DNA from 4 places in the Halobacillus naozhouensis genome. Region 1 is predicted to be linked to each of the others. Evidence: riboswitches for the same ligand, from Rfam matches in the RefSeq annotation. Region 1 holds a riboswitch; each other region holds the start of a gene.
The links. A riboswitch is a leader RNA that binds a small molecule or an ion and turns the genes downstream of it on or off. The one in region 1 is predicted to bind S-adenosylmethionine.
Positions count from the first base shown of each region.

Region 2: it holds a riboswitch for S-adenosylmethionine, as region 1 does, so the genes downstream of both, P9989_RS04275 (sodium:solute symporter family protein) here and metK (methionine adenosyltransferase) in region 1, are expected to answer to the same signal.
Region 3: it holds a riboswitch for S-adenosylmethionine, as region 1 does, so the genes downstream of both, P9989_RS05765 (sulfite oxidase-like oxidoreductase) here and metK (methionine adenosyltransferase) in region 1, are expected to answer to the same signal.
Region 4: it holds a riboswitch for S-adenosylmethionine, as region 1 does, so the genes downstream of both, ssuE (NADPH-dependent FMN reductase) here and metK (methionine adenosyltransferase) in region 1, are expected to answer to the same signal.

Region 1 is NZ_CP121671.1:2,735,526-2,743,597, reverse strand. It holds gene P9989_RS14370 (o-succinylbenzoate--CoA ligase) at 1-224, shown strand, start outside; gene menC (o-succinylbenzoate synthase) at 224-1,327, shown strand; gene P9989_RS14360 (hydrolase) at 1,427-1,744, shown strand; gene ytkD (RNA deprotection pyrophosphohydrolase) at 2,132-2,617, shown strand; gene pckA (phosphoenolpyruvate carboxykinase (ATP)) at 2,696-4,288, opposite strand; SAM riboswitch class I at 4,739-4,853, shown strand; gene metK (methionine adenosyltransferase) at 5,077-6,273, shown strand; gene P9989_RS14340 (gamma carbonic anhydrase) at 6,327-6,845, opposite strand; gene P9989_RS14335 (alpha/beta hydrolase) at 6,916-7,695, shown strand; gene P9989_RS14330 (tetraprenyl-beta-curcumene synthase family protein) at 7,699-8,072, shown strand, end outside.
Region 2 is NZ_CP121671.1:820,230-828,301, forward strand. It holds gene P9989_RS04270 (LLM class flavin-dependent oxidoreductase) at 1-804, opposite strand, end outside; SAM riboswitch class I at 918-1,022, opposite strand; SAM riboswitch class I at 1,222-1,330, shown strand; gene P9989_RS04275 (sodium:solute symporter family protein) at 1,550-3,052, shown strand; gene P9989_RS04280 (PucR family transcriptional regulator) at 3,418-4,575, opposite strand; gene P9989_RS04285 (aminotransferase) at 4,900-6,240, shown strand; gene P9989_RS04290 (YhdT family protein) at 6,261-6,542, shown strand; gene panF (sodium/pantothenate symporter) at 6,539-8,005, shown strand; gene P9989_RS04300 (M20 family metallopeptidase) at 8,006-8,072, shown strand, end outside.
Region 3 is NZ_CP121671.1:1,114,943-1,123,014, reverse strand. It holds gene P9989_RS05795 (M14 family metallopeptidase) at 1-596, shown strand, start outside; gene P9989_RS05790 (DinB family protein) at 612-1,097, opposite strand; gene P9989_RS05785 (hypothetical protein) at 1,117-1,398, opposite strand; gene P9989_RS05780 (acyl-CoA dehydrogenase family protein) at 1,494-2,657, opposite strand; gene P9989_RS05775 (sodium:solute symporter family protein) at 2,674-4,173, opposite strand; gene P9989_RS05770 (acetyl-CoA C-acyltransferase) at 4,286-5,455, opposite strand; gene P9989_RS05765 (sulfite oxidase-like oxidoreductase) at 5,468-6,133, opposite strand; SAM riboswitch class I at 6,203-6,303, opposite strand; gene argH (argininosuccinate lyase) at 6,392-7,765, opposite strand; gene P9989_RS05755 (argininosuccinate synthase) at 7,758-8,072, opposite strand, start outside.
Region 4 is NZ_CP121671.1:964,151-972,222, reverse strand. It holds gene lhgO (L-2-hydroxyglutarate oxidase) at 1-800, opposite strand, end outside; gene P9989_RS05000 (Nramp family divalent metal transporter) at 822-2,099, opposite strand; gene P9989_RS04995 (FadR/GntR family transcriptional regulator) at 2,138-2,794, opposite strand; SAM riboswitch class I at 3,039-3,147, shown strand; gene ssuE (NADPH-dependent FMN reductase) at 3,268-3,813, shown strand; gene P9989_RS04985 (C45 family autoproteolytic acyltransferase/hydrolase) at 3,936-5,003, opposite strand; gene P9989_RS04980 (amino acid ABC transporter ATP-binding protein) at 5,251-5,988, opposite strand; gene P9989_RS04975 (ABC transporter permease subunit) at 6,001-6,702, opposite strand; gene P9989_RS04970 (amino acid ABC transporter substrate-binding protein) at 6,686-7,501, opposite strand; gene P9989_RS04965 (Glu/Leu/Phe/Val family dehydrogenase) at 7,681-8,072, opposite strand, start outside.

The DNA.
Region 1 (8,072 bases):
CTGGTACAGCAGATGAGGAATGGGGAGAGGTGCCGGTAGCCTTTGTGGTTCTCCAGGCAGGAGCGGATCTGTCTCTAGAAGAGATGACCACATATTGTCGCCAATATTTGGCTTCCTATAAAATCCCGAAACGGTTGTTCATTATATCAGAGCTGCCGAGAAATGCTTCGAATAAAATTGTCAGAAGAAAATTATTTGAGTGTATGGAAAGGGACGTATACTAATGGATATACATCGTCTCATTTTACGTAAAATTTCACTGCCGCTAAGGAGCCCATTTGTAACACATCAGGGAAAACTCCATGAGCGCTCAGTAATTATTATTGAGGTTAGTGACCATCAGGGTCTGAAAGGATACGGAGAGGTTTCGGCATTTTCTACCCCTTTTTACACAGCCGAAACTATCGAAACAGCCTGGCACGTGCTTAGAGATATTATCCTTCCTCATTTAGACGTCCAACACATCCAAGAACCAGGGGATTTCGTACGCATAACTTCCTTTATACAAGGTAATCAAATGGCTAAAGCTGGCTTGGAAGGAGCTCTGTGGGATTTATGTGCGAAACAGAGCAACGTGAGTCTGGCTAAATTGATTGGAGGTACGCGTGCCTCTGTTAAAGCGGGCGCCGTCTTAAGTCTGTCTGATTCCATCACTGAAGATATAAACCGGATGCGGCAGTCAGGTTATGAGCGGTATAAGTTAAAGGTTGAAAAAGGCAAGGAAAGGGACAAAATCAAACAGATTCAGTCTGTCGAACCTAACCTTGGTATTATGATTGATGCGAATGGAATGTACAGGGAAGAGGATTTAGATTACCTAATTGCTCTCGATGATTTAGGATTGCTGATGATTGAGCAGCCTTTTGAGCCTGGTGATTTCTATCTGCATAAACTAGCACAGGAACAAATGAATACTCCCATTTGTTTGGATGAATCCATAACGTCATTACATGATGCAAAGCAAGCGATTGAACTCGGCAGCTGCCAGGTCATCAATATAAAGGTCTGCCGGGTAGGGGGCTTGACAGCAGCACTGAATATCCATGATCACTGTCAAAGCAATGGACTTCCAGTTTGGTGTGGCGGTATGGTAGAGACGGGAATCGCTAAGGCACATAATCTAGCCCTCGCTTCTTTACCAAACTTTACGATTCCAGGGGATTTATCAAGTTCAGACAGATACTTTTATAGGGATGTCCTCAAAGAACCCATTGAGGTAAAAGACGGTCAAATAAGTGTGCCTGCTGAAAATGGAATAGGGGTTAGCGTTGATGAATCCTATTTGGATCAGATTACCGTGCAAAGCTATACCTGGGAGTGGGAATAGGTTTGCATTTTATCGGTTTGGTAATATCTGCTTCTTGCCTTTTCAAGTAATAAAGCCTTCCTTTGTAGCTAAAGCTACATATAGAGGAGGTTTTTTATTATGGAAGGAAAAAACCAATATTTTGTCAATATCGGCACACGTGAAATTTCAATCAATCGTAACGGCAACAATGATGAGTTCATCATTAACGCAGATCGAGAAGAACTCCTTTTATTAAGAGAGGTTTTTAATGAAATATATAACTCGGATACAAGAGCGTTCTTTCGATCACACGTTCCATTTGTAGAATATCATAAAGACAGTTCGAATGATGAGTATGATGAGGGGATGACGCGAGCCTTGCAGATGATTTATGATTTAGGTGATGATACGACCAGGCACCACATCAGTGGGATGGGTGTTTTAGAAGATAAATAACCGCCTCTAATCCTAGAAGCGGTTTATTTGTATTATTGCGTTATGGAACTTAAATTAGGCACCTCATTTTTTGATTTACGGATGCTTTGCTTTCTAAGTGTTTACTGGGAGCACTCCTTTGGCCAATTGGTCCCAAAGTTAAGTGCTCCACCTTATTCATGTATAAGTACATACGATTGATATTAGTTTCAGTTTCATAATTATGGTAATAAGTCTTGCGTTTACAAACTATACAGGAGGGTAACAGTAATCATAGTGATAAAAAGAACGGTACTGTTTGTAATCTGGCTTGCTTATGATACGATTTAAATAGCAATACATGACAGAGTGTATCGCTAAAGTTCTTCTTCATTACATAAACAACGGATTAAAGGCAGATGATCTTATATGAAAACATTTAGCGATTACTATCGAAATCAAGTTAAGTTATCTTTTGATAATCATCCATTTTCTAAGACACCAAAGCATGTTTGGGTTATTTGTCGATTCGATAATAATTGGCTGTTAACTAACCATAAGGACAGGGGTCTCGAATTTCCTGGTGGCAAAGTAGAAAAAGGAGAAAATGCGAAAGATGCTGCAATCAGAGAAGTGTTGGAGGAAACTGGAGGATGTGTCAAGCAGATCGACTATGTCGGCCAGTACCATGTAGCTGGGAAGGGCGGAACAATTGTTAAAAATGTCTATTTCGCTTCCATATCGCAGTTACAAGCGCAAGATCATTATTTTGAAACGGATGGTCCTGTTTTGCTTGAGAAGCTCCCTGAAGGAATTGTAAGTGATGAGCAGTACAGCTTTATGATGAAAGATGATGTGCTGCCCAATTGTATGAGACAAATTAGAGAGAAGTTTCTAGGAGAGCCTGCTGAATAAGCTGCAGTAACAAAAGCAAGCGCGCAGTTAATACTGCGCGCTTGCTTTATCTATATTGAGGAGATGAGGAAACATAATTTAGTTCCTGCCGGAAGCAGGACCAGCATTTTTAATAGCTGAGCTGGCATGAGTAAATTTCTTGAAGTTCTCGTGAAATTTTTCTGCTAGTTCCTGGGCTTTCTTATCATAAGCTTCAGGGTTGCTCCATGTCTTTCTCGGTAACAACACATCATCTGGTACCCCAGGACAGTGAAGCGGAATTTGAAGGCCAAATACTGGGTCTGTGTATGTTTCTACTGAATTTAGCTCATCTTCAAGAGCTGCATGCACCATTGAACGGGTATGGGACAGTTTCATTCTTTCTCCCTCCCCGTAAGCTCCTCCTGTCCAGCCTGTATTGACGAGATAAACGCTCGTATCAAATTGGTCAATTTTCTCGCCCAGCATCTCTGCATATACTGAAGGTGCTAATGGCAGAAATGGAGATCCAAAACAAGCAGAGAAGGTAGCCTGTGGAGAAGTAACCCCACGTTCTGTACCCGCTAATTTACTTGTGTATCCGCTTAAGAAGTGGTACATCGCCTGTTCTTTTGTCAATTTACTGATCGGCGGGAGAACTCCTGTAGCATCTGCAGTTAGAAAAACAATTGCATTTGGGTGTCCTGCAATGCTTGGTTGTACGGTATTATCAATATGATGTAATGGATAAGCCGCTCGTGTGTTTTCAGTCAGGCTGGTATTATCATAGTCAGGAACCCGGGTCTCCTCATCCACTACTACGTTTTCTAACACTGATCCAAATTGGATGGCGTTAAAAATTTGCGGCTCTTTCTCAGCTGATAAACTAATGCACTTGGCGTAACAGCCACCCTCGATATTAGCCACTCCATTATGTGACCAGGCATGCTCGTCATCACCGATCAGCCGTCGTTCCGGATCAGCAGACAACGTTGTTTTCCCTGTTCCTGATAAACCAAAAAATAACGCTACATCGCCTTCTTTTCCAACGTTAGCTGAACAATGCATAGGCATACTATTTTGTTTAGGAAGCAAGTAGTTCATAACAGAAAATATCGACTTTTTAATTTCGCCTGCGTATTCTGTTCCTCCAATGAGTACAATTCTATGTTTAAATGAAATTATAATGAAAGCTTCCGAGTTTGTTCCATCTACTTTTGGATCGGCTTTAAATGTTGGGGCAGAGATGACTGTAAACTCGGCTTCGTGTTGAGAAAGCTCTTGCTCCGTAGGGCGGATAAACATTTGATGGGCGAATAAATTATGCCACGCGAATTCATTGATGACTTGAATAGGTAGACGGTTTTTCTTGTCTGCGCCTGCGTAGCCTTTAAAAACAAATAATTCATCACGTTCTTTTAAATAATCCAGCACTTTGTGGTATAAGCGAACAAACGTGCTGTCATCTATAGATTGATTGGTGCTTCCCCAGTTGACGGTGGATTCTGACTCATGATCTTTTACGATAAATTTATCCTTTGGAGACCGGCCAGTATAGGTGCCTGTGGTAGCAAGAACAGCCCCGCGATCCGTTAACGATCCTTCTTTCTTGGAAAGTATTTTTTCTACAAGTTGTGGTACAGACAAATGATGGAGGACATGCTCTTGTGCTAAAAGTTGGTTTAAATCTGACATTTGGTTAATGGCACTCATATGTGTCAACCCGCCTTTACTATAAAATTAATAAAAAGCACATTGCTTTAAGCTGATTAATAGTATAACACATTCATTTTAATATTCCATACTAATCATGAAAATGCTTTCAATTTATTTTACTATAAAGTTGTGTATCATGCATGCGAGGGATATGAAGTCTTGGGCAGAGTAAACTTACTATACGATTAAACCTATTACTACGTATGGTTATGGAAGAACATCTGCTTTTTCCTCACCCATTTAAAGCTTTAAACATTGGTTATTTCAACCATTGAATTTTCAACAAATAGGGCAGCCAGTCTATCGTAGTTTCAAGGGAAATGTAAAGTGATTATTGTTCTATAATAATAGTTATACTTGTTTAGAGGGAATTGCCTGTTTCTTAAAGCATAGTAAACTGATTGACATTAAATGAGGATTTCGGTACGATTATTCCGAACGGATACTCTCTTATCCAGAGTTGGTGGAGGGACAGGCCCTAAGAAACCCGGCAACCGTCAGATAAATACCTGACATGGTGCTAACCTGGAGCAAGGCAGTTGTTAGCCTTGGACGATAAGAGCGAAAGGGAACAGTACCTTTCCTCTGAACGAAGGAAGGGTTTTTTCTTTTATTGGAAAAAGGTTCCAGCACAATTTCTTATGATGTTCATATTCATATGTACATATAACGTGAAATGTGCGATAGCCATAATAACGATTGTAAGGAAACTTATAGGTTTCTAGTGATACTGGTAAAGAGTTCCGTCTAATCTATGTATATAACAGAAGGAGGAGTTTAGCAGAATGCCTGCCAATCGCCGGTTATTCACATCTGAATCTGTAACAGAAGGTCATCCTGATAAAATCTGTGACCAGATTTCTGATGCTATTCTAGATGAAATTTTAAAAAACGATCCAAACGCACGTGTTGCGTGTGAAACAACTGTTACAACTGGGCTAGTCCTCGTTTCAGGTGAGATCAGCACGAATACGTATGTAGATATCCCTGCTATTGTACGTCAAACCATTAAAGATATTGGCTATACAAGAGCGAAATACGGATTTGACGCTGATACATGTGCCGTATTAACAGCTATAGATGAACAATCTCCTGACATTGCAGGCGGAGTAGATGAAGCACTGGAGTCAAGGGAAGGTCAAATGAGCGATGAAGAAATTGAGTCTATTGGTGCGGGAGATCAGGGTCTAATGTTTGGTTATGCAAATAACGAAACGACAGAACTGATGCCTTTGCCAATTTCTCTTGCTCATAAGTTATCCAAACGACTTTCTGATATGCGCAATGATGGTACCCTCAGCTATTTGCGCCCCGATGGAAAGACTCAGGTAACAATTGAATACGATGAACAGGATCAGCCTGTTCGTGTCGATACTATTGTTATTTCGACACAGCATGCAGAAGAAATAACACTTGAACAAATTCAAAGAGATTTGAAGGAAAAAGTTATCCTTCCAGTAGTGCCGTCAGAACTTATTGATGAGAATACTAAATATTTTATTAATCCTACTGGAAGGTTCGTGATTGGTGGCCCCCAAGGTGATGCCGGGCTAACCGGAAGAAAGATTATCGTAGACACCTACGGAGGCTATGCCCGTCATGGGGGTGGGGCCTTTAGTGGTAAAGATGCTACTAAAGTTGACCGATCTGGAGCTTATGCTGCTCGCTATGTTGCGAAAAACATTGTAGCTGCCGGTTTAGCCGATTCCTGTGAAGTTCAATTGGCTTATGCTATTGGCGTAGCACAGCCAGTATCAATTTCCATTGATACTAACGGGTCAGGAAAAGTAACAGAAGAGAAGCTTGTGACAGCAGTAAGAGAATTGTTTGATCTACGTCCTGCTGGTATTATCAAAATGCTGGATCTTCGCCGTCCTATCTATCGTCAAACGGCTGCCTTCGGTCACTTTGGCCGAACAGATGTTGAATTCCCATGGGAAAAAACAGATCGGGCTGAAGAGTTGAAAAAACGTCTGAAGTAAATAAGAGGAGAACCGGCCTTCAATTTTTTGAAGATCGGTTCTTTTTATTTTTGTTATGATTCTTGTCTAAGCTGTTTATAAATTTGACCTTTCTCGACATAAGTTGTCAGAATTCGGTCCAGCTCTTTATAATCTTCCTCGTTTAGTTTCCGAACCACTTTTGCTGGACGGCCAAAAGCCAGCGTTCGGGGAGGTATGACTTTTCCTGGAGGAACAAGACTGCCTGCTCCGATAAATGCCTGCTCACCTATTTCGGCGCCATCGAGAATGAGAGACCCCATACCAATGAGTGCGTCCCTTTTAATATGAGCGGAGTGAAGGGTGACTTGATGTCCTACAGTTACACCATCTTCAATAATCAACGGCTGGTTGGGACTTTGATGCAGCATACTCAAGTCTTGGATATTTACTTCGCTACCAATTTTAACGGGAGCTACGTCTCCGCGTACAACAGTTTTAAACCAAATACTTGCATACGAACCAATGGCGACATCGCCCGTAACGACTGCATCTTCAGCTATGTAGGCTGTCGAATCAATTTGTGGGTGCTTTCCTTTATATTCGCAAATCACGATAATCCCCCTTATAATATGATTATAATCTAGTATAGCAAAAGTAAGCTGTTGCATGGGGAGGATTCATATGAGTGCGGTCCAGACGACTATTGTGATCGTTCATGGAGCTTTTGAACACATCGGAAGGTATCAACATTTAATCAAGCAGCTTAAGGATGATGGTTACAAGGTGATTTGCCGGGATCTCCCAGGTCAAGGCAGATCAGAAGGGGTGAAAGGCCATATTGACTCCTTTCATCAGTACATACATACGATAGAAGAATGGCTGCAGGAAGCGGATGAAGGTCCGGTTTTTCTTTTGGGGCATAGTATGGGTGGACTAGCTGTTATACGCACGATGCAGCAGATTAAACCTAAGGTTAATGGTGTAATCTTGGCCTCCCCGGCGGTTGGAATTCTTGAAGGGGCCTCTAAACCTATGGAAGTGGCGTCTCGAATGTTAAACCGTGTATGTCCTAAGCTGCAGGTGGGCACTCAGCTCAAGTCTGAAAAAGTTACGAGAAATGAATCTGTCCGTAAACGTGACGGTGAAGATGCACTAATTTTAGAAAAAGTATCAGTAAGGTGGTATAGGGAATTTCAACATAATATTCAACAAGCCTTTGTCAAAATTAATGAATTTCCAGAAGTTCCTTTGCTGATTATGCAAGCAGGAGAAGATCTGATGGTTGACGCAGAGAAAACAAAAGAATGGTTTCATAGCGTCGATCTTTCTGAGAAAACATATAAAGAGTGGCCGGGGCTTTATCATGAGATTTTTAATGAACCGGAATGGAAACAAGTTTACACATATACCAGCCATTTTATTCACCAACAACTATCTAACCTACATCATAAGGAGGGATGACTTGTGGCTCCTCAAGTCCCTGCGAATGCTTTGCATCTAATGGCTAGAGTGTACAAGGATATTTTCCCGAGAGTACACACAGAGCTGAATCAATGGATTAGTAAGGCAAAAGATATACCAAATTCTGAGTTAAGAGATCAGGCATTAGCCAGTATCGAATCAAAAACTTTTCATTGTGAGGGCGGTGGGATATACGCCCTGTTAGCTAGAGACAAATGGAAAGAGTCGATCCGTTTTATCGTGGCTTATCAAACGATTAGTGACTATTTAGATAATTTGTGTGATCGAAGTACTTCAATGGATCCGAAAGATTTCAGGATGCTTCATCAGGCAATGATTGATGCGCTAACACCAGATAATGAAATAAAAGATTATTA
Region 2 (8,072 bases), 1.9 Mb from region 1:
GTTTTCGGCCCGCTTGCGAATATCATCAGCATAGTAGTGAATTCGTTCTGGTGTTGGCCCACCGACAAAGATGCACTCGGCATGCTTGGAAGCAAATTCGCGTCCGCGTTCGGATGTGCCTGCTTGATAGATAACGGGTGTGCGTTGTAAAGACGGTTCACTCAGATGCGGGCCTTCCACGGAAAAGTATTTCCCTTCGTGATTAATTTCATGAACTTTGTCGGGGTCAACGAGTGTGTTGTTTTCAGCATCTTCTACAAACGCGTCATCTTCCCAGCTCGTTTCCCAGAGCTTATAAGACACATCGAGATATTCATCGGCGATATCGTAACGTTCGTCGTGTTTGATCATATTTTCTAAGCCAAAGTTGCGTGCTGCATTTGGCAAGTATGAGGTCACCACATTCCAGGCGACTCGCCCTTTTGTCAGGTGATCGAGGGTGGAGAAGCGCCGGGCATTTCCGAATGGAGCTTCATAAGTGGTGCTGACCGTCATCGCAAACGATAAATGCTCCGTCACGCTGGCCATCGCCGGGATCACTAGGGCGGGATCATTTAATGGCACCTGCAATCCATCGCGGATCGAAGGGTCTTTACTTTTTTTATAAACGTCATAGATTCCCAGTACATCGGCGAGGAACACGGCATCAAACTTGCCTCTTTCTAATAGTTTCGCTAAGTCCATCCAGTAATCTAAGTCTTTATAGCGGCGGTGGCGCTGACTTCTTGGATGCTTCCACAGTCCATGGGAATTGTGCATCGCGCTATTCATTTCAAAGGCATTTAGGATGATTTGTTTCGTCATTATGATTCCTCCTTAACTTCTCGCTGTATGTAGTTAAGCTTCAAGCACATGAAAAAGCCCCTTCTTTAAAAGAAAAAGAAGAGGCTGAATAACCGTACATGTATGAGAGCTCTTCCTTATCTTTCAAGCGTTCTCGCTTGCTGGAATTGGCACAGTACTTGATGTAGTCTGCTGCCGAGGTTTCAAAGGGCCAGTCCCTCCACCTCTCGGGATAAGAAATATCATTAAATTTTAAGTTGATCCAAAATATACAACATATCTGAAGACGTGTCAATGGCTGTTTTAGAAATATTCTGTACTTTACCTTGCAGGCATGGGGTTTATTGAATTTTTAAAAAATAGTGATTGACAGGGAATTCTTACCTCTGCTATGATGCTGTTTATCAGATTATTTGAACTAATTTCATAACGAATTCACTCTTATCAAGAGTTGGCTGAGGGATTTGGCCCTATGACGCCCGGCAACCACCCTATTAGGGGAACGGTGCTACTTCCAACAGACGGATGGATGTCTGGAAGATAAGAGGTTGGAGCAGTGTACATATTTCAGCCTCTTTCTTTTGAAAGGGGCTTTTTTATATGGTCCCGGAAAAAAGAGTTTTGGAACAGAAGAGTATTATGATCAATGAAAAGGAGAGAGGAATATGTTTACGATCTATTGGATTGCTTTGACCGCTTTCTGGGGAGTTGGCTTACTGATTTGGAATCGAAGCTATCGAAAATCTACGGAAGGAGGTCGTTACTAATGCAGCTCGTTACGGGACCGTTATTTTGGACGCTAGTCAGTCTGCTAGTCTTATATTTTATCTTTGTCACATGGATTGGGAAAAAGGGCAATAAGTTTAGTAAATCGATGAACGGTTTTGCCACAGCGAGAGGGAAGGTAAACCCGTGGCTGGTCGGGGCAAGCTATGCCGCGAGCTTTGCCAGTGCCAATTTGTTTATCGGAGTGCCGGGCTTAGCTTATGAGCATGGCGTATCCGTGTTATGGTACACGCTCGGCGGCTTCGGGGCTGGCTGGATTGCACTATTGCTGTTTGCGAAAAAGTTCTGGAAATACGGCAAGAAGTTTGGCGGGGTGTCGACCCTTCCTGAATGGCTCGGAAGGAGATACAACAGCAAAACCTTGCAAGTTCTTGTTACGTTTCTAGTCCTGTTTAACGTGTATTACATTGTCGGGCAAAATGTCGGATTAGCTACGATCTTTGAAACGGTTCTCGGCATTCCGTATTTCTGGGGAATTCTCGCCGGGGTAACGATTACGATTCTCTATATTGGCCTGGGTGGCGCTTTTGCACAAATTGTAACGGATGGTATTCAGGGAACCCTGATGGTGGTTACGTCGATCTTGATTTTTGCCTCTTTATTTTGGACGATCGGCGGGGGACTGAATTTATTTGGCGAACTTTCCTCCCAGCTGAAAGCGATCGATCCAGAACTCGTGGCTCCGTTAAATGGACCCTACAACAGTGTACTGGCCATATTATCGGTACAGTTTTTACATATCAGCTTTGTGGTTATGCCGCATTTGCTGAATAAGGTGCTGTCACTGGAAACGGAGGAGCAGCTGCGGCCGTTCACGATGTCAGCTGGGCTTGGTATGTTCTTCATTACTGTCTTGATGGTATTAGGCGGACTGGCGGCTCGAGTCATCGCACCATCTCTCGGCAGTGCCGACTCCGCGATTCCTGCTTATGTGCTAGAAGCATTTCCGCCGATCATTGGGGCGATCATTATCGTCGGGATCATTTCTGCGATTTTATCGAGCACCGACAGCCTGTATCTGAGTATCACCTCAAGCATTGGCAACGATCTCTACAAGGTATTGGCGCCGATTTTGTCAAAATCAAGGCTATCCGAGCATCAGCTCGATCTGCGTTCTGTCAAAGTGGCAAAAGGCTCGCTGGTGTTTGTTGGATTGGTCACCTTTTACCTCTCGCTCGATCGGCCTGAGTCGCTTGCGATCCTGATACAGTTCAGTTTTTCTGCGATTATTAGCGGCTTACTGGCGCCGATTGTATTAGGTTATCTCTGGGAAAAGGCGAACGGCTACGGTGCGATCGCCTCACTGCTTGCGGGGACGGGGCTGTATGTTGTGTTCACGAGTCTGAACGTTTTCCAAAATATTTATATTTCCTTGTTCCTGGCTGCAGCGGCCGGTTTCGTCGTGATGATCGTGACGAGCTTAGTTACAAAGTCTAATGTAACGAAAGAAGAAGAGGATGTCTTTCTAAAAGATGTGCTTTAAACCTATGAAAAATTAACTCAACGTTTTAGAAAGTTATAGGGTAGGCAAGTAATGGATTTAAGAAGGTACCTGTTTACAATGTTAAACAGATAACTAAATGAAATTATTCAAATAAACTTGTACACAAAGACCTAGCTCTACTACAATCTGTACTTTCTCAGTAGAAGGGGTAGCTACTGGCTTTGTCAGTAGCTCCAATTTTGTTGTCAATGCTGTTCAATTGAAATTTTACTTATCCATGAGTACTCCTTACCCGATAAATCCTAGCAATATTAAATACAGTTTCCATTTATTACGGTTGCGGCATCATGACGTCAAATAGAGTTAGGATAGTTATCATGGTTTGAAAGGGTCTGATATACAAGCTAGTTATTTTTTAAATGATTATTTATTTTTCCTTTATCTATTATGTTTCTAAACGACCAGAGGGCAATTTCCAAGGATAAGCGATCATATGAGGAGGTGAAATCTGTCTTCAAAAGTTTGTTGATCTTATCTAAGCGATGGTATAGGGTTTGGCGTACAATAAAGAGAGCGTTAGCCGTTTCTTGCTTGTTGCATTGATGACTTAAATATGTATCTAGTGTATTTAGCAGGTTGCTATCATTTTCTTGGTCATACTTAATTAGCGGAAAAAGATGCTCTTCAATTAGAGTTGAGAGTTTATTCTCTCTTATTAAGGGTTCCACTAACTTTTCAATGAACAATTCATCATAATGTAAGGTTCTTTTTTTTATTAATGAGTGATAAATTTTATTTGTTTCTTTAAGGGTGTTAATTGACTGAGCGACCTCATTCATATTGTGCATTTTTTGACCGATAAGTACTAGGGAAGGGAGAGAGTTGAAAAGTTTATCTAACCTTTTACGAAGTGTATGGATCTCGTCATTTAAATCGGAAACTAATAGAAATACCCCAGTTGTGGAGGCGAGGTTAGTGAAAATAATATTCAGTCCAAGCTCTTTTCCTAAGATACAAAAGTTAGGAACGGTCTCATTTGGATGGATCAAATAAAGGGAAGCAACTCCTGGATGCATGGGTTTTGTGGAAATGTCCGACATCACTGCCGTTGACGGATTATTCCACCATTGAATCAACCGTTGTTGGAAGGTTAAGTTTTCACCAGGGAAATAGAGTTGATCGTAGATTTTCTTGGTAATATCGATAAATCGTACTTGATTCTTGAACACAATAATAGGGAAGTTGTTTTCTTCAGCTATTTCTACCATCTCTTCAGGGATCTTCTCTACATAAGTGTTTAATTCTACACAGAGACCCGATGCTTGGTTTTCAATTAATTCATCCAAAAGTTTTGCACCTATATGAGGTTTCTCTGCCCATCCAATACCTGTCGTAAGTATTAATTCTCCCCCATTTATTAAGGCCTCGACCTTATTAACTTCGAGCACATGTGCCCATTTTACGATTCGTTGAGTACCTTTCAATCCGCATACTACTTTAGCTTTTTTAAAGCAGTCCATTGCTAACAACATTTCGATCGTTAATAGGTTATTTTCACTCATCTATATACCCCCTATTTTACACACTGTCCAAATATTTATAGTAAGATCTCATGAACTGTCTAATGAAATGTAAGTGCTTACATAATACAATAGAGTTAATATTCAAAATAATCATATCAAAAATTCTTAAAAACCGATAGAGAGGTGTCAAAATGAAGCAGGATAATACTGATCGTGTAAAGAGGTTAACGAATCATAAATAACAAATACAGTAGTCTGGATCGTGACACATACGAGTCAGTTTACAATCTGTCTAGTGGCGGTGTGCCCTTTTATAAGGGAAGAAAAGTAATTACGAGTCGTACTTAAACAGGGAGTGAGGATATGAATGAGACATTAGATTGGCAATGCAGGGATGAAGAAAATATTATGCACGCTCTAAAGCGGGCTAGTAAGCAACCACTTATAATTGAAAATGCAAAAGGGTGCTTTATTAAAGATAGTGATGGTAATAAATATTTAGATGGCATGGGGGGACTTTGGTGTGTCAATGTAGGTTATGGCAGAGAAGAACTTGCCGAGGCAGCAGCAGAACAAATGAAAAATATGTCCTACTTCCCTATGACAAACAGTCATCTTCCAGCAATTGAGTTGGCTGAAAAACTTAACACCTGGCTTAATAATGATTATGTTATTTTTTTCTCGAATAGCGGATCTGAAGCGAATGAAATGGCGTTTAAGATCGCTAGACAATACCACTCTCAAAATGATAGTTCGAGTAGATACAAGATTATTTCAAGATATCGGTCGTATCATGGAGCAACAATGGGTGCTTTGGCTGCAACAGGCCAGGCTGAAAGAAAGTATAAATACGAGCCATTAGCTGCAGGTTTTTTACACACAGTGCCCCCTGATTGTTATCATTGCCCATTAAATAAGAAACCATCTACTTGTAATCTTGAGTGCACAGACTTAATAGATCATACGATTACTTGGGAAGGGGAGGAAACCGTAGCGGCTATTATAATGGAACCCTATATTTCTGGAGGAGGCGTTCTAGTTCCTCCGCAAGGATATATGGAGAGGGTAAAAGATATATGTGAAAGACATGGTGTACTCTTGATTGTAGATGAAGTGATTAATGGTTTTGGACGAACAGGGAAAATGTTCGGTCACTTTCATGAGAATGTAACGCCAGACATAATAACAATGGCTAAAGGACTTACTAGCGGGTATCTCCCACTATCGGTAACAGCAATTCACAAGGACTGTTATGAAGCATTTGAAACCTCTGAAAAATATGACCACTTTCGAAGTGTAACAACCTTTGGGGGGAATCCAGCAGCCTGCGCAGTCGCGCTGAAAAATATCGAGATTATCGAAAGGGAGAAGTACATTGAGAATGCTTACAATCAAGGGGAACAGCTTTACGAGGATATGAAAGAACTCCTTTCTCACCCTAATGTTGGCGATATTCGATATAAAGGGTTAATGATGGGAATTGAACTTGTTGAAGACTCCATTAATAAAACACCCATTCACGAGGATAAGATAAATTTGGTTCTAAGCAAGTGTAAGGAAAAGGGAGTTATTATTGGGAAAAATGGGGACACCGTGGACGGATTTAATAATGTGTTAACGATTGCACCGCCATTATCGATCGATGCAGGAACTATAAGATTTCTTAGTGGTGTCGTGAAAGCTTCCATTTACGAAACTCTATAATTTAATGGGGAGATGGGAAAATGGCTCCAAAGAATCAAGACTACCGTTTTAAAATAGCAAACCGAGAGGCCTTAATCGGCGTTGCTTTAGCTATAATTAACTTCGTTTGGTGGTTTGCCTTTGCCTATGGGTTAGGAAGTAAACCGCCAGAAGAGTATAGTTATGTGTTTGGTCTGCCATCATGGTTTTTTTATAGTTGTGTGGGTGGTTTTATTTTCATAACTGTTCTGGTTATCTTTATTGTTAAGTTTTTTTTCGTAGAAGTGCCATTTGAAGATGAAGGTAGGGGTGATCAATCATGAATGTAGCCGTTATAGTACCACTATTACTCTTTTTAGTTATTATTTTTGCGGTTGGATTTATGGCGAGTCGATCCCTTAATAAGTCTAATAATGACTTTGTGCAAGAATATTTTCTTGGTGGTCGCCAGCTGGGTGGCTTTGTTTTAGCTATGACCATGATTGCCACTTACGGAAGTGCCAGTAGTTTTATTGGTGGACCTGGAGTAGCTTATACACAAGGTTTTGGTTGGGTTTTGCTCTCCATGTCACAAGTGGCTACGGGATACTTTGTTCTTATGATTTTAGGGAAGAAATTCGCTATTATGGCAAGAAGGTATAATGCGGTCACGTTAACAGATTTTTTAAAAGGTCGTTATCAGAGTAAATGGGTTGTGCTAACGGCGGCTTTTAGTATTATTATTTTTCTATTTTCAGCAATGGCAGCCCAATGGGTGGGTGGTGCAAGATTAATAGAATCTTTAACAGGAATATCTTACACTACATCCCTTTTTATTTTTGCTGTATCTGTGCTCATTTACGTAGTTATCGGTGGATTTAAGGCCGTCGCCTTAACGGATACTGTCCAGGGTGTGGTTATGTTTGTTGGAACCTTAGTCTTATTAATCGCTACGATTGTTGCTGGCGGCGGCATATCTAATATTATGGCAGATCTAGCAGCAGAAAACCCAGATTTAATTACGCCGTTTGGTGCAGACGGCAGTTTAACACCAACTTATGTTTCTTCCTTTTGGATCCTCGTCGGTGTAGCAGTAGTCGGGCTTCCTCAAGTTACAGTACGGGCTATGTCCTATAAAAGCTCGAAAGCGATGCACCGTGCCTTAATTATAGGGACAATCGTGGTTGGATTCATTATGTTAAACATGCACCTAATCGGTGTCTTTGCACGTCCGATCCTTCCAGGAATTGAAGTGGGGGATAAAGTTATGCCGCTCATTTCGCTAGAAGTGTTACCTGCCTGGCTAGCCGGGATAGTCTTAGCCGCCCCTATGGCTGCGATTATGTCAACAGTAGATTCCTTACTGCTTTTAGTTAGCTCATCGGTAGTTAAAGACATCTATATAAACTATATCAAACCAGATGCGTCACACCAAAGAGTAAAAAGCTTAAGCTTCGGAGTGACGACTGTCTTAGGAATACTAGTATTTTTAATGGCTCTAAATCCACCAGACCTGTTAATTTGGCTTAACCTATTTGCGTTTGGTGGTTTAGAAGCAACGTTTATTTGGCCAGTGGTCATGGGACTTTATTGGAAAACTGGAAATAAATACGGGGCACTCTCCTCTATGGCTGTTGGGATCGGTTCTTACATTATCATCGATCTCTTCTTTACATCACCATTTGGTATGCACAGTGTCGTTTTACCAGTTATTTTCTCCTTTATCGCATATGTAGTCGTTAGTTTAGCAACAAAAAGTATAGCTGTGAATAATATCGCCCAACAAAAAATTGAAAGGAGCATGTAAATGAAATCAACTAAACTACATTCTCAAAAAACGAGAGATCGTGAAGCTGTTATATCACTAACTCAGG
Region 3 (8,072 bases), 1.6 Mb from region 1:
ATGATAAGGTTACTCTCTCGATTGTTCCAATGGTCGATCCTGATGGAGTAAACCTCGTTTTAAACGGTCCCCCAAAAGGAGAATTCGGCGAACTGGCACTAAGAATTAACAATGGAAGCACAGATTTCAAAGGTTGGAAAGCTAATATACGTGGTGTTGATTTGAATAAACAATATCCTGCCAAGTGGGAACTCGAGGCTGCGCGTAAACCGAAGAAGCCTTCACCTCGAGACTTTCCGGGCACTAGGCCGCTGACAGAACCAGAAAGTATAGCCATGGCGAAGTTAGCCGAAGAACGATCATTTGAAAAAGTGCTGGCGTTTCACACTCAAGGAGAAGTCATCTACTGGGGCTATGAAGGTCTTGAGCCTTCAAAAGCTGAAAAGATTGTCGATGAATTTGCTCGGGGAAGCAGTTATGAGCCCATCCGGTTCGTTGATAGTTATACGGGCTACAAAGACTGGTTTATAAAAGAATGGCGGCGTCCCGGCTTTACCGTTGAACTAGGGCATGGGGTTAACCCGCTGCCGCTCAGTCAATTTAATGAAATTTTTAATAAATCCCGCGGAATCTTTCTAGCGAGCATGTACATGTAAAAAAGATGCCTGTTATTAGGCATCTTTTTCATTGATAACCTGTTTAATTTGCTCAAAATGGTGTTCATCGTGCTCCATAATTCCTTTCAAATAATCATATAAGCTTTCTTTTCTCGATTTCAAGGTAAGAGATTCATCATATCGGATGTCTTCAATATCTCGTAACCCCTCCAATAATTCGCTTCTCGTTTGTTTAAATAACTCAACTGTTTCTTCTATACTATCGTTCCTAGCCTGAATGGCCGCTTTAGAGTTGATAACCTCTGGATCGGGAACAACGGGTAAATTTTGAGAAGTAAACAGGTACGGTAGCCGTTTATGGATTATAAAGTCATCCCATAGAGCAAGATGGCGAATGACTTCAGCGACGCTCCATTTTCCTTCTTCAACGGGCAGCCGCCATGACTCCTCAGGCAATTGATTCAGGGATTGCACCCAATCGATCGACTCTTCCAAATGCCTGATAACTTGCTGTTTTTTAGAAAAATCTAGACCGTTCATCACGCCACTCCTACTTTACTTACTTTAATTCGGAAGGATCCATGTGTCCTGCATGCTCCTTAATCACATTTAAAGCACTTTCATAATTCTCATCCTTAACATCAAAGCGCAGCAAATGGGTTAAATGTTTATCAGGGCCAGACTTATCTAAGTTATTTAACGGGATTAGCCGGGATAATAATGGTGTGTTATCTGGAATAGGCTCGATATATTCCTCTTCAATTGCAAGCTTTTGCAAGGAAGCCTTAGCGCTTTCAGCATCATTTTCCGTCTCAAAATAAGTCTCTACATGTTTAGTCATAGGGTCAAACTCCTTTTTCGTTTTACTGTTTATCATACCCCTTTTCAATCCCCTCAAACATGAAGAACACACAAGTTATGGTATGTGAGGTCGATTTAAGAAGTGACAGGCGGCTGAGATTCCTGCAATGACTTTGTCGCAAACATCTTGATTACGGCATCATCCATAGGCGGGTTATGCAGACCTGAGCGGACATCCCGATAATACCGTTCCAATGGACAATCTCTTGACAAACTGCGTGCCCCAACAATTTTCATCGCTAAATCAACGACATGAACAGCTTGATTTGTGGCGATATATTTTACAGCTGCTAATTCCGCTCCCATATCGGCCCTGTGACCAGGCTGTTCCACCCATTTGTCCGCTACCGAGTAGAGGATTTCACGAGATTGAAATAAGGCAAGCTCCATTTCGCCTATTTTCCTCTGCACCTCTGGAACTTCTTTAATTGGGCCAGGCAAGCTGTTCGGCTGATAGTTTTTTGCAAACTCGACCGCATATCGACAGGCGGCTGAAGCGATCCCTACATAACATGCCGGGATATGGAGCAGCCATCCTTTCGGAAAAGGCGGTCCCGATTGTTGCGTTTCTTCTTCAACAAAGTACTTTGTTCGGACACTTACATTTTGGAGGATTAGATCATCACTTCTTGTTCCTCTCATGGAAGCAGAATTCCATGTAGGCTCTACTTTTACACCTTTATGGCTGTGATCGACTAAAAAGATTCCCACCCGATCCGTATGTTCAATTCGAGCAGTTACTAAAGAGTAATCCAACGCTTCCGCCATAGACGCAAAAGATTTTCTGCCATTTATAACCCAGTGATCATCTTGTAAGATCGCCTGTGTTTCTGGAATCCCCCCTCTAGTTGGGCTGCCTGTTCCTTTTTCCGTTGCGGTCCGATTTATTAAAGCTTGTTCTGAAACAACACGCTCACAAAGGTCACGGAATGTTGCCTCCTCCCAGTTTCGGTTTTCGGCTAATTCGAGGATACTTCCTAAGTGCCAGCCAACCGACAAAGCAGTAGCCCCATCCCCTTGAGCTAATTGTTCTTGCAGCTGCAAAAAATCATACAAATTAAGACCAAGTCCCCCGTACTGCTTCGGTACCGTCCAAGACAAGTAGCCGGCCTCTTTTAATTCCTCAAAGTTTTCATGTGGGAAGACACCGGATTGATCCACTTCTTTAGACCGCTTATGAAATTGATCGCGAAATTGAATTACTTTTTCCAGGAGACCTTGCTTTTGTTCATCTGTCATATGTGCTTCCCCTCTTTCACGCATTTTTTTCAAGCTGAATGGACTCTTCCACTTTTTTGTCAGGCAGCATTCCTGCAATAAACATAACCGTAAATCCGGCTACAGAACTTGCAAACATTGCTAAATAAATGTTTTCAATAATCGCTTGATTCGTAAATAGTACATAAAAAGTTACGCCTACTACAACGGCTCCAATGGCTCCCAGTCGGTTCGCTCGTTTCCAAAAATAACCCAATGTGATCGGTGCTATGATGCCGCTAATGATCGCTGAGAAACTGAACTGAATGAGAATGGATAGCGACTCTGGCCTGTCAAGCGAAATATATAGGGTAATCGCCCCAATCATAATAAGGGAAAATTTCGCCACCCTTACACTCCGTCTGTCAATCAGTTGCGGATCACCTCCGCCTTTCGTAAAAAGGGAAGCAAGCACTTTGTAAATATCATTGCCAATACTGGTTGTTACACCAAGATATAGACTGTCTGTACTGGATAATATGGCAGATATAATTCCTACGATTAAAATACCGACAACTACCGGTGGAAAAGCTTCCATTAAATAAGCAGGAATCGCTTTATCGGCGCTTTCTAAAGATGGAATCATTACACGGGCCGCCAATCCGCCTATTACCATCAATGTGGAAATTAAAAATAAGGTAATTCCAGCTGATAACGTAAACGGACGCAGTTCTTCCTCTGTTTCTAATGAAAGTACTTTATTTAACAGATGTGGCATTAACACAAAGCTGAATAATAGAAACTGCACTGCCAAAATGGCAAGAACACTATTATACGGTCCTGTAGACGATAAGGGCCCAACCAGATTGGGATCGATTCCAGCCAAGCGACTAGATAGCTCTCCGAAGACTCCGAACCCGCCCCCGATTGTCCATAAGAGCGAAAGTAAAATGAGTACAGATGTAAACGCCATAAATATTCCCTGGATGCCATCGGTAATAATTTGTGCAAACGCGCCGCCTAAGCCAATGTACACGACGGTAATCGCTACCCCGATAATCACTCCCCACATATAGGGAATCCCAAGAACCGTTTCAAAGATCGTCGCCAAACCGACATTTTGTCCGACGATGTAGTACACATTAAATAAGATAAGCAAGCCAACAATCACTTGCAGGGTTTTACTGTTGTACTTTTTGCCCAGCCATTCAGGTAATGTCGATACCCCTCCGAACTTTTTACCATATCGAAAGAATGTTTTAGCAAAAAACAGTAACCCTAACCATGAAACACCAAAGCACCCTAAGGTGTACCAGAGCACTGCCATACCATATTCATAAGCGAGCCCTGGAACTCCTATAAATAAGTTTGCACTTGCATAAGTTGTTGCAAAACTAGCTCCAACGATCCAGGGGCTCACTTTGCCCCGTGCTGTGGCAAAACCACTCATCGTCTTACTGTACTTCGACCCTTTCCGGCCAATCCATGTGACAAACAAAAAGTAAACGAACAACAAACCGCCTATAAGCCAAATCGTTCCCGCTGATAAGGACTCCATTTACTTCCCCCCTTTGGATGGCTTATACATCCCTTGCCATAGAGCCAATCCTGCAATCCAGAATACTGCGATTCCTATTCCATAAGTAACAAACATGGTTTATTCCTCCCTTTTATGACCACTCTTTTGGAACTTCCACGAGAATGGCAAATCCTTGCCCGCCACCTCCGCATAGTGAAGCAATTCCTCGGCCTCCTCCGCGGCGCTTTAATTCATGAACCAATGTAAGAACTAACCGAAATCCTGTACCGCCAAGTGGATGGCCGACTGCAATCGCTCCACCATTCACGTTCACTTTCTCAGGAGCTAATCCAAGCTCGTTAATACTAGCCAGGGCTACACTGGCAAAAGCTTCGTTAATCTCAAATAGATCAATCTCCTCCTTGGTTATTTGATACCGTTTGAGAAGTTTTGCAATCGCATCTGCCGGCTTCGTATGTAAGCTTGAATCAGGTCCGGCTGTTTCTGACCAGCCAATCACTCGAGCAAGTGGAGTCCGCCCGATCCTTTCCGCATAGTTTTCCGACGCAACCACACCGACACTGGCTCCGTCCGTCATTTGTGATGCGTTTCCGGCAGTAATCGTGCCGCCTTCTCTAAAAGCAGGAGGCAGCTTGCTTAATTTTTCTAACGTTGACTGTGGCCTGATGCCTTCATCAGCTGTTACTTGTTTGCTGCCGACTTGTACCGGAACAATCTCTTCATTAAACCAACCCTCTTCCTGGGCCCGGGCTGCTTTTAACTGGGAATCTAAAGCAAATTGATCTTGTTGTTCCCTGTTGATGAGAAGCTCCCCATTTTGAATATCTGTCAGTTCACCCATGGAGGAATCCGTTAGAGAGCACCACAAACCATCGTTGATCAGGGTATCTGTAAATTCAACAGGTCCTGTAGCCAGCCCGTTACGGATGGTCGCCACATGAGGAGCATTCGTCATCGAATCAAACCCACCAACAACATAAAGCTCGCCTTCCTCAAGCTTGATCCGTCTAGCCGCATCCGCCACCGAAGCAACCCCTGCCAAACATACGTTATTGATCGTAATTGCCGGTACCGACCATGGAATTCCAGCCCCTGCAGCAACAGATCTCGCAGGATTCTGCCCCTGCCCTGCCTGGATCACCTGTGCCAAAATGACTCCATTCGCATGTAAGACTTCCGGCACGCGTTCCGTCAACGCCTTAGTCGCTTGAATGCCCAGATCCCTTGCTCCTAATTTGGATAAACCACCTTTCCATTTACCAAAAGGTGTTCGAACACCATCTAAAATGACAACACTCATTCTCCAACCTCCTTAGTAATCAAAATCCTTTTCTTTCCACTTATCCTCTTCCATGACTTCACTCTCATCAGAAAAACGCTGTTCTTTAAACGGGTCTCCTTCGTCATGAAACCCATTTTGTTCCCAAAATCCAGGCGTGTCAGACATTTTAAACTCAAAGCCTCTGATCCACTTGACACTTTTCCAAAAATACAAGTGCGGAATGACGAGCCGAAATGGGTAGCCGTGCTTTTCCGTCAGCGGCTTACCATTATAGGAATGAGCAAGTATCGCATCCTCCGCTAACAAATCTTGGAGAGTGAGATTGGCTGTATAATCATAATCTCCATGCACCATCACGTACCGAATGTCTTCAGGAATCTCTAACCCATCCAGCAAGTCTTTTACCAGAACTCCTTCAAACTCATTATCGAATTTCGACCACCTCGTCACACAGTGTATATCACAAATAACCTTTGACTGCTGCAGCTCCATTAAATCCTTGTATGAATAAACAAGCGGTTTATTACCAGCTACGGTCATTTGAAAATCCCACTTATCGAGGTCATAGGACGGTACCTCACCGACTGTTAAAATAGGAAACTTCTCTGTTAATACCTGACCAGGCGGCAGCCGTCCGCCAAACCTTTCTGTCACCTGTGGATCCTTGGATCGCTTTAACCGCTCCGCCTTATTCATCTACATCACCCGCTTTTGAATAATAAAAAGCCCCTTTCAAATGAAAGAGGCTGAAGATTCTGCTTCGACCTCTCATCTGCCGGACATCGTCCGTTGGAAGTAGCACCGTGTCGATAGACCGGTTGCCGGGCGTCAAAGGGCCAAATCCCTCAGCCTGCTCTAGATAAGAGTAGTAAACGTAATTAAGTTACTTGCCATGTTACAAATAAACCGTACTAAAGTCAATAATATTTAGAAAATTCCACGAAATGCAAGACACTATTTTACATGCTGTTTAGCTAACTCAAGCTGCTGTGCCACCTGTTCAAATCCTGTGCCGCCTTCACTATTTCGGGCAGCCACAACCTGTTCAGGCGCTAATTTTTCATAGATATCCTCTTCAAACAGCTCAGAAAACTCCTTGTACTCGTCGAGCGTCAAATCAAGCAAAAACTTCTGCTCATGAATCGCATAAAGTACAATTTTACCGATCACCTCATGCGCCTGACGGAACGGCAGACCCTTCACAGCTAAATAATCTGCAATATCGGTCGCATTTGAATAATCTTCATTGACCGCCTGACGCATATTAGTGCCCTTCACTTCCATCGATTCCATCATCGGAGCCAGCAGCGAAAGCGCCCCATCAAGCGTCTCCACCGTATCGAACATCCCTTCCTTGTCCTCCTGCATATCCTTATTGTACGCAAGCGGAAGCCCCTTCAGAAGTGTCAGCAAACCCATCAAATTGCCATAGATCCGACCCGTTTTGCCACGAAGCAGTTCCGGCACATCCGGATTCTTCTTCTGCGGCATTATGCTTGACCCCGTACAAAACGCATCATCAAGCTCAATGAAATTAAATTCCTGGCTGCTCCACAGGATCAGCTCTTCCGAAAGTCTCGATATATGTGTGATCAAAATGGAAGCAATCGACAAAAACTCCAGGATGAAATCCCGATCACTGACGGCGTCCAATGAGTTTGGATAAACGTGATCAAATCCGAGCGTCTCAGCTGTCTTCTGACGGTCGACCGGGTAAGGTGTTCCAGCAAGCGCTGCTGCACCCAGCGGCGACCAATTAATCCGCTTCACACTATCCTGAAGGCGTTCTTTATCCCGCTCAAACATCCAAAAATATGCCAGCAAATGATGAGCAAACGAGACAGGCTGGGCTCGCTGCAAGTGTGTGTATCCCGGGATGATCGTATCCACATGAGCATCCGCCTGGTGCACAAGCGCCTTCTGAACAGCTTCGACCAAATCGGTTAAATGATTAGTCTTTTCCTTTAAATATAAATGCATATCTGTCGCCACTTGATCATTTCGGCTTCTTCCGGTATGAAGTTTACCGCCCACAGGACCAATCTCCTCAATCAACAGCTTTTCGATGTTCATATGAATATCTTCCTGTTCAACGGAAAACTCAACTTCTTCATTCTCTATTTTGTTCTTGATGATGTGTAGGCCTTCTTTGATTTGGGAGGTCTCTTCTTGTGAAATAATGTGGCAGTCTCCGAGCATTTCCACATGTGCAAGACTGCCCTGAATATCATGCAAAGCCAGCTTTACATCAAAACCGATTGAAGAGGTATACTCTTCGACCAGCTTGTTCGTTGGCTTCGTAAAACGTCCGCCCCACAGTTTACTCATACATACTCACCGGCTGTTCTGGAGCCTTTTTCTCCTTACCTTTATGCACATCTGCATGAACTTTAGTCGGCAGCCCCCACAATTTAATGAAACCAACTGCGGCATCATGATCAAACGCATCATGCTTCGAATACGTGGATAGTTCATCATTATAAAGGCTAAGCGGTGATTTCTTGCCGATGACAGTATGATGTCCTTTGAACAACTTCACTTTTACAGTACCTGTTACTACCTTTTGCGTTTCCTCGACAAAAGCCTGAAGTGCTGGCTGCAACGGTGAATACCATAAGCCATCATAAATCATTTT
Region 4 (8,072 bases), 1.8 Mb from region 1:
GGACCGATCAGAACCCGTCCATCCAGCATTCTTGTAAAATGAATCCCCAGGAAAGGAAAATCTGGATTAGGAACCGGGTAGATCAGGTTTTGAACAAGATGGTGCTTCTCAGGCTTTAACTCAAAATATTCCCCGCGAAACGGAATGATTCTCATGTCCGTTTTAATACCGGCCATTTGAGCAATCCGGTCACTGAATAAACCGCCACAGTTAATGAGGGACCGACTCTGGAAGATCCCCTGGTTGGTGTGGAGTTCAACTCCATCTACACCATCCGTCATATCTCGGACCTCTGTATCCAACATAATTTGCCCGCCATTTTGTTGAATTTGTTCTGCAAATACTTTCGCGACCTGCTGGTAATTGACAATACCAGTACTCGGGATCCGGATCGCTGCAATTCCGTTGACATGTGGTTCTATTTCTTTAAGCTCTTTCGGTGAGATCTTTTCCACGTCCAAGTGATTTTGCAAGCCCCGTTCATAAAGATTTTCAAGCAACGGAAGCTCTTTCTGATTTGTAGCGACAATTACTTTACCGCAAATGTCATGCTCAATGTTGTGTTTTTTACAAAAGTCTACGATTTGCTGGTTGCCTGTACGAGCCAGCTTTGCCTTTAAACTGCCTGGTTTGTAGTAAATCCCAGAGTGAATGACTCCGCTGTTTCTTCCCGTTTGATGAGCCGAAATAGCTGATTCCTTTTCAACAATTAGAACCCGGGCATTCGGATAGTGCCTCGTCAGCTCCATCCCTACAGACAAACCTACGATTCCAGCTCCGATTATCGTATAGTCATACATCATTTATCTGCTTCTCCTTTACTAAAACAAATTAATAAGTTCCACAACACCTAAATACCCAAACAACAACAAGCTCCCGACTAATACAGCATTTGTGATCCAGCCATTCTGATAGACCTCTTCCACTCGTTTGGAATTTAACAATGTCAACAATGAAATAGCTAAGAATGGCATAAACAAAGCCCCTAAGGCTCCATAAGCAATAACAATTCCTACCGGTTTATCAAAGAATAGCAAAAGCATTGGCGGGAATGTCAGCCATAGTAAGTAGAAGCGGTAAGCGGGTTCTTTTTCTGACACTGGCGTGTCCATGTTCCGTTTACGGACAAGTCTCATGAAATCGGCGAACAAATAAGGAACCCCGTTCCAAACACCCAGTAAGGATGAAAAGGCAGCCGACCAAGCACCAATTAAAAACAACCAGCGGGCGACATTTCCAAACTCAGAACTAAAGATTGAGCCTAACGTTACAAGCCCTTCCTCTCCGTTGATTTCAACCCCCGTTCCGTATAAAAATTCAGCACCGATCACGAGCAGTGATGTTGTAAAAATGGCTGTAATGATATAAGCAACGGACGTATCAATTCTCATCATCGAAATCCACGATTTTCCTTGCCAATTTTTCTCGCGAATCCAATAACCATATGCAGCCATCGTAATGGTACCGCCCACACCGCCGAGCAAGCCCAGTACAAGTAAGAAGGATCCACTGTCGAAACGCGGAATCGTTCCACTTAATATATTTCCAAGGTCTGGCGCGATCATGATCGCTGATCCCACGACCGTTACAAACATGACCCCTACCAATACAGTCATCACTCGTTCAAATATATCGTAACGGCCTGTCAAAACAATTAAAAGCCCGGCAATACCATGAATCATGGCCCATGCCCACAAAGGCATGATGGGAAACATAGTGACCATCATCAGCGCAGAAGTCGTCATGGCTGCCGCCCCATAACTGAACCCCCAGAGAATAGAATAAACGCCAAAGTAACCTGTTGCCCATTTTCCCATCGAACGCCAGCCTTCTAAAATGGTCTTTCCTGTTGCCAATTGCCAGCGTCCCATTCCTTCTGTTAAAAAGAATTTAAGAATTGCACCGACGATAATCGCCCAAATCAAGGTGGTCCCGAATGAAACGCCAGCGACAAGTGCTGCGACCAGGTCACCAGTACCTACGCCTGTAGCAGCCGTAACAATCCCTGGTCCTACTGTTTTTAACTTTCCCCCGATCGTCGTGGGAGCTTTTGGAATCTCTGTATGCATTTTCTCATGAGAATGTGCTTCTGAACTCACAACCATCCCTCCATTGTAATCGTTTTCAAAAAAGAATATTATAAATACCGTTGTTTAACATTTTCAAGATGTTTTCTCATCGCTGCACTGGCAGAACTGGGGTGACCGTCTTTGATCGATTGATAGATGGCCCGGTGCTCCTGTAAGATTTGTTCACTTTGCCCCGGCACATCCAATGAACGGGCCCGACTGTCTTCCAGTCCAATTAATACCTGGTCTGAGACCATGTTCATAACTTGAGCCAGTAAATAATTTCTTGCAACCTTAGCAATGTTCATGTGAAAAGCCAAGTCTTCTTCAGCAGCCAACCTATTAGTAAACACGGCTTGTTCCAGCTGGAGATAGGATTGTTCTAACTTCACAATATCCTGCTGCCCCCTCCTATAAGCTGCGTAATAAGCAATATCCACTTCTAAGGCCTGTCGCAATTCCATAAGATCAATCATGTTAGCCGACTGTCCACGAATAAGGGCTTGGAGCTTATTCATAATATCTTCCACGTTATTTATTAAAAGATAAACACCACTTCCTTGCCTGATTTCAACGATACCGGACGACTCCAGCACACTGTATGCCTCTTTCACAGAGGTCCTCGATACAGACAATCTGGAAGCCAGCGTTCTCTCTGAAGGCATTTTCTCCCCAGGTAAAACTTCCCCCCTTTTAATACAATTTTTGATTTGTTCTACGATCATGTGATAGACACGTTTTTTTCTAACGGGAGATCCGTTCATTTTCTCGACCCTTTCATAAATTATTGGACAGGGTAAGTGGATGGTCCAGTTTAGTTTACTAGGTGACTTTTCAGAATTCAATGATTATTTAGAACCTTTTACGATACCTGTAATAAGTCACATAAGTTTCTGATTTTAATCTTTTTTCTGATTATTCATTGACAATAACAGTGAGTTCATATTACGATTAGACTCAAATTAAAAATTCTTATCCAGAGAAGCTGAGGGATCTGGCCCTGCGAAGCTTCAGCAACCTCTGACTGCTGTCAGGAAGGTGCTCCGTCCAGCAAGATTTAATTCTTGGGAGATAAGAGCGGAATGAACCGTTAAACCCTCTTTTCTCATTACAAGAAAAGAGGGTTTTTATATGTGTATGGATATTTTCCTATGAATGAAAGCAGCACATTATGATTTAATAGAAAGGAAGTTGTCATATGAGCGAAATCGTATTATTGTCAGGCAGCCCCTCGGAGCAGTCTAGATCAGAAAAGGTTTTAGATTACTTAAATCAATTGGTAGTTGAGGAAGGGTTATCTACAACGAAAATTTCAGTTCGTAGTGTTTCGCCTGAGGATTTATTTTATGCCCGTTTCGATAGTGAGGCAATTGGGGAAATTGCGGAAACGATCCAACAAGCAAAAGGTGTCATCGTTGCTTCACCCGTATATAAAGCGTCCTACTCTGGAATCCTTAAAGCCCTCATCGATCTATTGCCACAGGATGTCTTAAAGGATACGCCCGTTCTTCCCATTATGAGCGGCGGCAGTAAATCTCATTTACTCGCCATTGAATACGCGCTTAAACCTTTGCTGGCTACGTTAAAGGGACAAAATCTTAAAGGTGTTTATTTACTGGATGATCAGATTGATAAGTCTAAACCTTCCCGTCCAATTACCGATGAGGACTGTGACCAACGCTTGCAGAAACAGCTCGGTTATTTTCTTCAAATTATTCAGAAGCAGGTCCCCCTAACATTATAAGCAACGATCTTGTAGTTCCGGCCGAGGTGAAGGAGGGCTCTGTAATCACTTTTTTTAAAAAAAGGAAAAACACGTTCACTGGCTGTGAACGTGCTTCCTTCTTTTCACTAAAAGTGACTTGGTTATTTTCTTCCTGTCCAATACGCCCCCTCATCGATATGAACAAACGGAATATCCGTATCCACTTCCCCATGGATCCGATCCAATTCAAGGGCTTCCCCATTGAGCCACTTGCCAAAGTCAAGCTCAACAGGCTCGGTGTCTCCTCCAAGCGCAAACCACGTTTTCATTTCTTTTGGCAAATAACCAGATGTATGAATGGTTCCCGCCCAATTCCTGTATTGCTTCGAAAAGACTCCTTTATCGGTATCATTCATCAATCGAAATGCATCATAGGCCCCAGCAAGCTGACCACGCTGGCTATTTATCGATTCCATCCGCCTCATGGAATCGGCAAGATGGTTACGATTTTCTTTTGTCAGGATTTCAAAATGATTCGTACAGACGTTGGCTTGACGAACCTCCACTCCCCGAGGAGAAGCTTCAATAACATAGGTTTGATCACTTTTGCCAAAAACAGTGTAGCTGAACGAATGACGATGGGGAATTTCCTGAAGCATGGCTACAGCTTCCTCGACCGTCGCACAAGATTCTAGCACGAGCCTGCCAATCGCACAGCAGATAAATCCATCTCCGGGCTTTTTTCGGTGCATGAAATTGTAACCGAGCGTCAGTCCTTTTTCATTCATCCCATCCATTCGTCCGGTAATGCGCTGAGTGGGACCAGCAATAGCATAGCCTGTGTCTGTCGGTTGAAAGAAACTATAGCGGCCTTCGTAGGTTTTTGGCATATAATCATAGTTTCGGATCATATACCCGTCCCCTGTCATAATGGAGCAGCCAGAGCGCTTATAATCAACCCGGTAACCACCGAATTCCATCATCACCCGCTCCATCGGCCATTCTAAAGCATCACTCAGACCCAATAGCTCATCCCAGAGACCTGGAGCAAAGCGACTGATCGCCTCCCTGACTTCCGTTTCCTTCACACTAAACCGCGGTTTCCTTACTTTCCATTGCTTCTCACGGTTTTTGACCGTCAACGAGCCTTTCAACTGCTCACCTTGCTGATAGCCGAAATCATAATGTGTCCCTCTAAATTGTAAAATATCGCTATGTATAGGCTTCAAAGTACAATCCCTCTTTTGTTGTATGTCTTATTTCATTTAGTTTAAGTCAATGGCTCTAAGCGGTAAAGCGATTCGAACTCTCTCCAACAATTCTAGTGTGAGCGTTTAGGAGTAAAAAGTAAGCGTTTCTTTAAATTCATGAGCGCCTTTTTCCCTTTTATGAGCTTATTTTCTAATTTATGATCCGGATCGACTGAAAGCAACTTTACTTCAACGGTAAAAAAAGAGGCAGCCAAATTAGCCACCTCTACTGATTGATCATATTGAGAAACTGTCGAGTTCGCTGCTCCTTTGGATGTTCAAACAAAACAGAAGGGGCGCCGCGTTCAACAATAACTCCATCGTCCATAAAGATCACCTCATCGGCGACTTCTTTGGCAAATTTCATTTCATGGGTAACGACAACCATTGTTCTCCCTTCGTTAGCAAGTCCTTTCATAACTCTTAAGACTTCACCGACAAGCTCTGGGTCAAGGGCTGAAGTTGGTTCGTCAAACAGCATGACCTTCGGATCAATTGCCATCGCCCGGGCAATGCCGACACGCTGCTGTTGTCCACCTGAAAGCTTGTAGGGATATTCATACATTTTTTCCTGAAGACCTACTTTTGTCAGCAATTCCGCAGCCTTGTCACGTGCCTTGTTTTTATCCACTTTCTGCACGGTCACAGGTCCTTCCATGACGTTCTGAATCACACTTAAGTGTGGGAAAAGATTGTACGTTTGAAAAACCATGCCAGACTGCTTGCGGAAATCACGGATTTGTTTTTTCGTAAGTTTCTTCGTAAAGTTCAAGGTTTGCTGGTCGATGGTCACGGAGCCGCTTTCAGGTCGTTCCAGAACGTTTAGGCACCGCAGCAGCGTGGTTTTCCCAGAACCCGAAGGTCCAATAATGACAACCACCTTTCCCTGCTCAACATTGAGACTAATGTCCTTTAATACAACGAGGTCCCCAAATTGTTTATAAATATGGTCCATGGTTAGCATAGATAAATCTCCTTACGTTTTCACATAACGATTTAATCGAATTTCGATTTGATCTTGAACAAGGGACAGAATGAAACAAATCACCCAGTAAATTACGGCAGCCTCCATATAAACGAGCAATGGCTCATAGGTGGTGGCCACAATTTCCTGCGCTTTTCTAAACATCTCACTTACCAGAATCGTCGAAGCAAGTGATGTCTCTTTAACCAGTCCGATGAACGAGTTGGACAACGGCGGAATCGAAACACGGGTTGCTTGTGGCAGGATGACACGCCTTAGGGACTGGAAATTGGACATTCCAATCGAAGAAGAAGCCTCCCATTGTCCTTTATCGATCGATAGAATAGAGGCACGAATCGTCTCAGATGCGTACGCCCCCGTGTTTAAGGAAAATGCGATTAAAGCACCTACAAAAGGATCAAACTTCAAAAATTCAATACCAAGTGAGCCTAGTCCGAAAAACACGATAAATAATTGCACAAGAAGCGGGGTTCCGCGGATAATGGACACGTAAACACGTGCAATTCCGCTTAACACTTTAATTCCCGATATCCGCAGAATTGCTGTGGTTACGGCTAATATCAGCCCAATGAAAAAAGAGAGCAAGGACAATGGAATCGTGTAAGCAAGAACTCCTTTCAACAAGGGCAGAAAGGAGTTCTTAAGGATTTCAATTGATTCCGGGCTCAGCAGTACACTACTTAACTGAAACATCTTCGTTAAACCATTTTTTTGAGATTTCTGTTAGTGTTCCGTCCTCTTTCATACTTTTCAACGCTTTGTTTACAGCTTCTACGAGCTCAGGATTATTTTCACGGAACATCATCGCCGTTTCAGAGGCTTCTTCCTTTTTATCGACGATTTGAACTGGTGCGCCTTCCCCTTGTTCATTCAAATAATCAAGCACCGACAGACGATCGTTTACTGTTGCATCTACGCGCCCATTAGCAAGCAGCTGCATGGCTGGGTTAAATCCTTCTACACTTTCAATCTCAGCCCCATGGCTTTTAGCAATCGCTGAGTAATTACTTGTCAGGGATTGTGCTGACGTCTTGCCTTTCAGGTCTTCAAAGCTTTTAATTTCTTCATTATTTTTACTAGTTACAAGCACAGCAGATGTGTACGTATAGGGAATAGAAAAATTGTACTTCTCTTCACGGTCGGGTTTAATTCCTACCTGGTTTGCGATCATATCAAACCGATCACTGTTTAACCCGGCAAACATTGCATCCCATTTTGTTTCTTTAAATTCAGCTTCAACGCCCATCCGTTTCGCAATTTCACGGGCCACCTCAACATCGTATCCAGTCAGTTCGCCCTCATCATTATGAAAGGTATATGGGGCATAGGTACCTTCTGTTCCTATCGTCAGGACCCCTTTTTCTTTAATTTGGTCGAGTAAAGATTGATCACTTGCTGCTTCGTCTCCACTATTCTCAGACGCGCCTGATCCACAAGCAGCTAGAATAAGTATTAATAAGGACATAATCATCATTGCGCCAAATTTCTTCATTCGTTTTCCTCCTCTTTATATTCAATCCCTATTAGTAAAGTCGGATTAGTTACCTATAAGATCATACAAGGTGAACCATACTTCGTCAACAATAGAGCTCGCTTCTTAGTATAAGCAGACTTTTTTATAAAAAACCTCTTGAATTTCTATATTCGAAATCCAAGAGGTTTGTGCCCATTTTAATACAGTTTGCCTTGTCGAAACATTACCGTAGAAAGCTTCATAACAGAATGAATATAACAATTCTGTCTTAGTGCGAACGGATCGCCAAAGAACTGCGGCAGAATGGTGTCCATCGTCGTTTTCATTTTATCAAAAAGAAGGTCGTAAATTTCTTCTTCCTTATAGAATTGCGTCTCACGACCTTGAATCCATTCTAGATAAGAAACAATTACACCACCGGCATTCGCTAGAATATCCGGCACGATTAATACACCCTTGTCACTTAGATATTCATCCGCTTCTTCTGTAATCGGAGCATTCGCCCCCTCGATAATAATTCGCGCTTTAATCTGGTCCATATTGCGATCATGGACTTGATCCTCCAGAGCAGCGAGCATGAGCACATCGA